Regions from separate parts of the Staphylococcus debuckii genome, predicted to be linked through region 1. Evidence: a T-box and tRNA genes for the amino acid it is inferred to sense, from the RefSeq annotation. Region 1 holds a T-box; the other holds one or more tRNA genes.

Region 1 (3,419 bases):
GTGGTAGGTAAAATATATATTGGAACGAGGTTGGATCATCTTAATTCGTTATTCCAACTACTCGATGATCCCATTTATTTTGTTGCTGGGCCGATTTTTGTTTTTCCGCCCATGAATGGAACTAATGCTTCAGGAATTGTAATTGAACCATCCGCATTTTGGTAGTTCTCTACAATCGCCGCGAATGTACGTCCGACTGCCAAACCACTTCCGTTCAATGTATGAACTAATTCTGGTTTAGAATCTTTATCGCGTTTGAAGCGGATATTTGCACGGCGTGCTTGGAAATCTGTCATGTTAGAGCATGAGCTGATTTCTTTGTAATCTTCATAACTTGGAAGCCAAACTTCTAAGTCATAAGTTTTACTTGAACTGAATCCAAGGTCGCCAGTACAAAGAATGACACGACGATATGGTAATTCAAGTTCTTCTAAGATAGCTTCTGCGTTGCTTGTTAACTGTTCTAATGCATCCCAAGAATCTTCAGGTTTTTCAAAACGTACCAACTCAACTTTGTCGAATTGATGCAAGCGAATTAAGCCACGTGTATCACGTCCGGCAGAACCCGCTTCACTTCTGAAGCAAGCTGACTGTGCAGTGAACTTGCCTGGCAATTGATCTGCAGACAAGACTTCTTCGCGGTAGTAGTTAGTAAGCGGAACCTCTGCTGTCGGAATCATGTACAAGCCTTCTTTTTCCACTTTGAACAAGTCTTCCTCAAATTTAGGTAATTGACCTGTACCATACATAGAGTTTGCATTTACTAATTGAGGTACCATCATTTCAGTATAACCGTGTTGTGTTGTGTGCTTAGTAAGCATGTAGTTCATTAATGCACGTTCTAATTGTGCACCTTCATTTGTTAAGAAGACGAAACGCGCACCTGATACGCGAGCAGCACGGTCAAAATTGGCCATTCCTAATTCTTCTACTAAGTCCCAGTGTGCTTTCGCTTCAAAGTCGAATTGACGAGGCGTACCCCATTTTTTCACTTCGATATTTTCTTCATCAGAATCGCCTTCAGGAACATCGTCATTCATGATGTTAGGGATTGTAGATAATCTGTAATTTAATTTTTCATCTACTTCATTTAATTCAGTATCTACTTCTTTAATGTCCTCGCCTAATTTTCTCATTTCAGCAATAACATCATCTGCATCTTCTTTATTACGTTTCTTCTCAGCAATTTCATCACTGACTTTGTTTCTTTTCGCTTTCATTTCTTCTGCTTTACCAATCAACTCACGACGTTTGTTGTCTAATTCTAAAACTTCGTCTACTACTTGTGGCTCCATACCACGTAATTTAACTTTTTCTTTTAAGTGATCTGGTTCATTTCTGAATAATTTGATATCTAACATAATGCTGTCATCCTTTCCAATATATCTACCAATTTTTTGAGTAATGTAAATCTATTAAGGAGGCAAAAAACAATAAAAAAATACCACGCCCCTACAAGGGACGTGGTATTACGTGTTGCCACCCTATTTAACAGTACAAGCATAAATACTCGGACTGCACTCTCGCTAAAATAACGGTTATTACCGGTTGTTCCTTTAATATGCAGGTAGATTCGTCTCAAATATTGATTGCTTATTCACACTCACCATAAGCTCTCTGAAATCAAATATCAGGATTACTTGTCCTGCGAACAATGTCTTATGAACTTAAGTTCACTATAGCAAACGTCATTATAATTTGCAATAAGTATTTTCAACTTTTTCAGAATTCAATAAAAATTCTTGTTATTTACATTCAATATCTGCATAGGCACTTTGCTGTAAATAGCGGGATACTTGCGTAATATCTTTGTGGAATTGACGGTCTTGAGTAATCGCTGGTGTGATATTGCGTAAGGTTTCATATTTTTCACGTGTCCGTGGAGACAATTTATCGATCCCTTTCAACTCTACAGCTTGCAAAGCAATAATTAACTCAATAGCCAACACGCGTCTCGTATTATCCACAATTTGATATCCGTGACGTGAGGCAATTGTTCCCATCGATACGTGATCTTCTTGATTGGCTGAAGAAGGTATAGAGTCTACACTTGCGGGATGTGCAAGGGTTTTATTTTCAGAAACTAAACTTGCTGCCGCATATTGCATAATCATTGCGCCACTTTGTAATCCTGGTTCCGGACTCAAGAAGGCAGGCAAGTCACCATTCAATTGCGGATTAACTAAACGTTCTAAGCGACGTTCTGCAATATTGCCCAATTCACTTACGGCTACCTTTAAAAAGTCTAAGGCATAAGCGACAGGTTGGCCGTGGAAATTGCCTCCAGAGATGACGAGCGTTTCGTCGTCTTCATGAAAAATCAGCGGATTGTCATTAGCCGCATTCATTTCACGTTCTAATTGTTTTTTTACAAAATTCAAAGTTTCGAAGCTGGCACCGTGTACTTGCGGAATACAACGTAAAGTATAAGCATCTTGAACACGGATTTCACCTTGTCTAGTAGTTAAATTAGAATCTTCTAACCAATACAACATACGATCTGCCACTGCGCTTTGTTCAGGAAAGTTACGTACATCATGTACTTCAGGACGATAGGCATCTGTGATTCCGTTCAACGCTTGATGTGTTAAAGCAGCAATCCACTCTGATTGATAAGCTAAGGCTTCCGCTTCAATCCAGCTTATCACGCCTTGTGCTGTCATAGCTTGCGTACCATTGATTAATGCCAGTCCCTCTTTAGCAGATAGCTGTAAAGGTTGACGTCCTAATTCGTCTAATACAGCAATGCTCTCGCGTTCTTCTTGTTGGTAATAAACTTTACCTTCGCCGATTAATGCTAAAGCCAGATGAGACAGAGGTGCTAAATCGCCAGACGCTCCTAATGAACCTTGTTGCGGAATAATCGGAATAATACGTTCATTAATGAAATAAGTCAATTGCTCTACTAAATCAGTCGTTACACCTGAATGACCTTTTAACATCGTATTCAAACGTAAAATCATCATCACTAATGAAACATCATGTGAAAAGGGCTCGCCTGTCCCGCACGCATGTGAACGAATTAAGTTGACTTGAAGCTGATTATATTGGTCTGGATCAATTAAGACATCACTGAATAAACCGAATCCTGTGGTAATGCCATAGATTGTTTCTTTATTTTTAATAATATCTTCTACAATAGCACGGCTCTTCTTAACACGTTCCATCGCCTCAGATGAGATTGAAATCTTATCTTGCTGATGTAAAAAATGCTTTATATCTTCAATTGTGAGCGACGCTCCGTTTAATTCTAATGTCAATTGAATTTACCTCCTCAGTAAAATAAATGGTTATAATTATCACAAGTATACGCTTACATTCAGAGAGCGACAATAGATTTCAGCAAAGCCGTAGCGTGTTAATACGTCACTAATTTAACAAGCTAAAACCTTTTACCTCCTTAAGTTGATTTAAAGTTT
Region 2 (3,419 bases), 1.0 Mb from region 1:
GGTTTATATTCAGGATTTTGAATGATTAAAGTTAAAATAACGTATTGTTGATTATTCAAATCAAAATTTTGATATTTCCTCTCTTCTTTTTCGAAATGAATATATAAATCTTCGCCTATTTTATTGATTGCTTTGGTCAGCTCTTTGAAGCTCAATGACTCTTTTAAATCTTGATTATTCGTTATACTCGTCTTTTCCATTCGCTTTTTCACTTCCTTTTTTCTTAAACCAATTTTTAGGATTCAATTTACTTTTATATTTATTCACGGCTTCTTTTCCTAATAATATTATAGCAAGTAACATAGATGATTCCGCAACAATAATTGTTCCACCTATAATCATCCCTTTTACCTTCAAATCAATTGGTAAAAATGTTGTTAAACCTGCTACCGCATATAATGCAAAACAAGCAATTACAGCACCAATTCCTACTTTAAACTTCTTACTTTTATTACCTTTATGCTTAACTTCTGTAAAATTTTCAGACAATTTAGTCACCTCGTTTAGTTTAGTTAACTAAACTAAATTATATAAGAATCCTTGCTGCTTGTAAAATATTAGGCGCAATAATTTTCTGATTAAAAATGAGCAAATATTTTAAAATTCCTAATAGACACAACCTTATTTGTTCGAATTTTCTATTATTTATTTTTCTTTAGTAATTATGGAGATAAATTTCTTTTACAAAAGGAGTGGTTATTAATAAAAGCAGTTACTTCTCAAGGTCATAAAAATATGGAAGTTCGCAAATTCGAAGATCCTAAGATAGAAACATCAACTGATTAGATAGCTAATGTCGGTTCAGAAAAAAGGAAGTTTGGACAAGATAATGTCCAAGCTTCTTCTTTAGTGTGGGCAGAGTTATTTGATTGTTAGGAAGTGTGCGATTTGTAATATGAGGTGCGAGTTGCGTGGCGAATACGTTCGATGGATAGATATATTGGCCAAGAATTAGGTCAACGTGTCCAATAAATGAATATATTGGACAAGATTACGATCAACGTGTCCAATATCCTGATAATCTAGACACTTCTTTAAATCTTGTGTCCAGATTACACCCTTTTCTAGACACTTCTCCAATTCTTGTGTCTAGATTACGACCTATTCCAATTCCTTCACACTTAATAAACGTCAACATCAGCCGAAAACGTGAACTCACTCTATCACTGCATATCCACCATAAATCTCTACAACAATAATGTTTTAATATCCAATTCAAAAAGCACCCTTGCTCTCATGTTACAAACATTGAAAGCAAAGGTGCTTAAATTTAGCGGAAGGTGAGGGATTCGAACCCTCGAGACGCTTGTGGCGCCTACACACTTTCCAGGCGTGCTCCTTCGGCCAGCTCGGACAACCTTCCATACACAATATATGTAATTAAATAAAAAATCAGAAACGATACTTCGTTTCTGATTGAATGACTCCTACGGGACTCGAACCCGTGTTACCGCCGTGAAAGGGCGGTGTCTTAACCGCTTGACCAAGGAGCCGTGGCTCCACAGGTAGGACTCGAACCTACGACTGATCGGTTAACAGCCGATAGCTCTACCACTGAGCTACTGTGGAATAATCAAATAATGGAGCGGGTGATGGGAATCGAACCCACAACATCAGCTTGGAAGGCTGAGGTTTTGCCATTAAACTACACCCGCATTAACGATTATGGGGCGGTTGATGGGAATCGAACCCACGAATGTCGGAACCACAATCCGATGTGTTAACCACTTCACCACAACCGCCAGACAAAGTTTAAAAGAATGGTTCAGGACAGAGTCGAACTGCCGACACATGGAGCTTCAATCCATTGCTCTACCAACTGAGCTACTGAACCGTATTATTAAAATGGCGGTCTCGACGGGAATCGAACCCGCGATCTCCTGCGTGACAGGCAGGCGTGTTAACCGCTACACTACGAGACCTAAGAAAAATATGTATTGCGGGAGGCGGATTTGAACCACCGACCTTCGGGTTATGAGCCCGACGAGCTACCGAACTGCTCCATCCCGCGATAATAATATTAGTAAATTTGACTACCTATTTAATATATCATACATTGTTAAGTAATGTCAAATCTTTTTAACAAAATGTGAACTTTGTTTCGTTGGTTTGAAACTTGTTAATCTCTTTTTTCAAGACAATAACTAGTATATTAACTTTCCCTTCTTGCGTCAAGCACATTCTAAAAGAAATTAGTGTAATAAATATATAATTACTATAAATCTTTATTTTTAGTGAGCAAATGACAATAAATTAAGCCGTTTTTCGTCTGTAATTCATTTAAAAAACATTATCATTTTAATTTTACATCAACAATTTACTTACTAAATTAAAGAAAGGGATTGAAACATCGTCAATAATGTTCCCTTCCCTTACGAATTAATATGATTCATTTTTTATTTTGAAATTGTAGCTAACCATGCAAATTTATTTTTTTGTACCATATCTAAATTGAGATTTAAATCTTTTACTATAGCTTTCAAATCCTCAATGTACGTATAATATTCTGTTTGTAAATCCTCAGTTAAATTGAAGTATTCTTTGTTGTTATAATAATTAATTAAATCTTGCTTATATTTCTCACTTTCAAACATTGTATCTAGAATTAACAACTTTCCATCTGCTGTTAAAGCATTCATCATATTTTGGATTGCTCCTGCCTTTTCTTCAGGTTTCACATGATGAAATGCGAATGAAGTTACAATATAGTTAAACGATTCATCAAATGGTATGTCGAAGAAATGACCATACTGCACATTTAAATGCTTAGTTTCATTGGCAACTGCGCGCATATCCTCAGACGGATCAATCGCTGATACCTCATTGCCTTTATCTTTCAGCATCAAAGTCAGATTTCCAGTACCTGCCCCGATTTCAAGTACTTTGCCTTCTGCTGTGCTTGCCAATTCATTCAACATTTCTGAATAATTGATAAAAACATCTCTGTATTCTTCGTTCTCTCCACTTACAGTAGCATCATATTCTGGTGCCCACTTCTTAAATATATCCATAAATTCCATTTCCCGATAACACCTCAATTCCGAGTATTTCGATATATATTATATATCATTAGTATTTCGAAAACAAAGTAAATTACTTACAATATAAAAGTTTTAATACTCTGAATTTAAATGCAATTCAGTTATTTTATTGCGAACATAAGTATACCAAACTATAAATAAACACCCCTAAAGTTGAATTTTCCAGGTTCAACATTAGGGGGTGCAGTACACAGTCACTTATTATTTAGTTGGTTCTTCTGTCCCTACAATAAATCCTTGCTTTTCTAAATCTTCAACTGCATTTTCAAGAATTTTTTCAGTATCAGCAGAAAGTGTATGCAGATGAATTCCATCTGTCAACTGCGCTAACATCGTTCCTTTAAATTTCGTCATTTCTTCAATAAATACTTGGATATC

Evidence for each region. A T-box is a leader RNA that pairs with one kind of tRNA and senses whether it is charged. The one in region 1 lies ahead of serS (serine--tRNA ligase), so its partner is inferred to be a tRNA-Ser.
Region 2: it has a tRNA-Ser gene. The T-box ahead of serS (serine--tRNA ligase) is inferred to sense a tRNA for this amino acid. The anticodon was not compared.

What each region holds. Positions count from the first base shown of each region.
Region 1 is NZ_CP033460.1:213,944-217,362, reverse strand. It holds gene serS (serine--tRNA ligase) at 75-1,361, opposite strand; T-box leader at 1,455-1,660, opposite strand; gene hutH (histidine ammonia-lyase) at 1,746-3,260, opposite strand.
Region 2 is NZ_CP033460.1:1,863,689-1,867,107, forward strand. It holds gene CNQ82_RS08775 (MarR family transcriptional regulator) at 1-200, opposite strand, end outside; gene CNQ82_RS08780 (transporter suffix domain-containing protein) at 175-489, opposite strand; tRNA gene CNQ82_RS08785 (tRNA-Ser) at 1,275-1,363, opposite strand; tRNA gene CNQ82_RS08790 (tRNA-Glu) at 1,422-1,493, opposite strand; tRNA gene CNQ82_RS08795 (tRNA-Asn) at 1,495-1,569, opposite strand; tRNA gene CNQ82_RS08800 (tRNA-Gly) at 1,582-1,655, opposite strand; tRNA gene CNQ82_RS08805 (tRNA-His) at 1,667-1,742, opposite strand; tRNA gene CNQ82_RS08810 (tRNA-Phe) at 1,762-1,834, opposite strand; tRNA gene CNQ82_RS08815 (tRNA-Asp) at 1,847-1,922, opposite strand; tRNA gene CNQ82_RS08820 (tRNA-Met) at 1,938-2,011, opposite strand; gene CNQ82_RS08825 (class I SAM-dependent methyltransferase) at 2,397-3,020, opposite strand; gene CNQ82_RS08830 (transcription repressor NadR) at 3,243-3,419, opposite strand, start outside.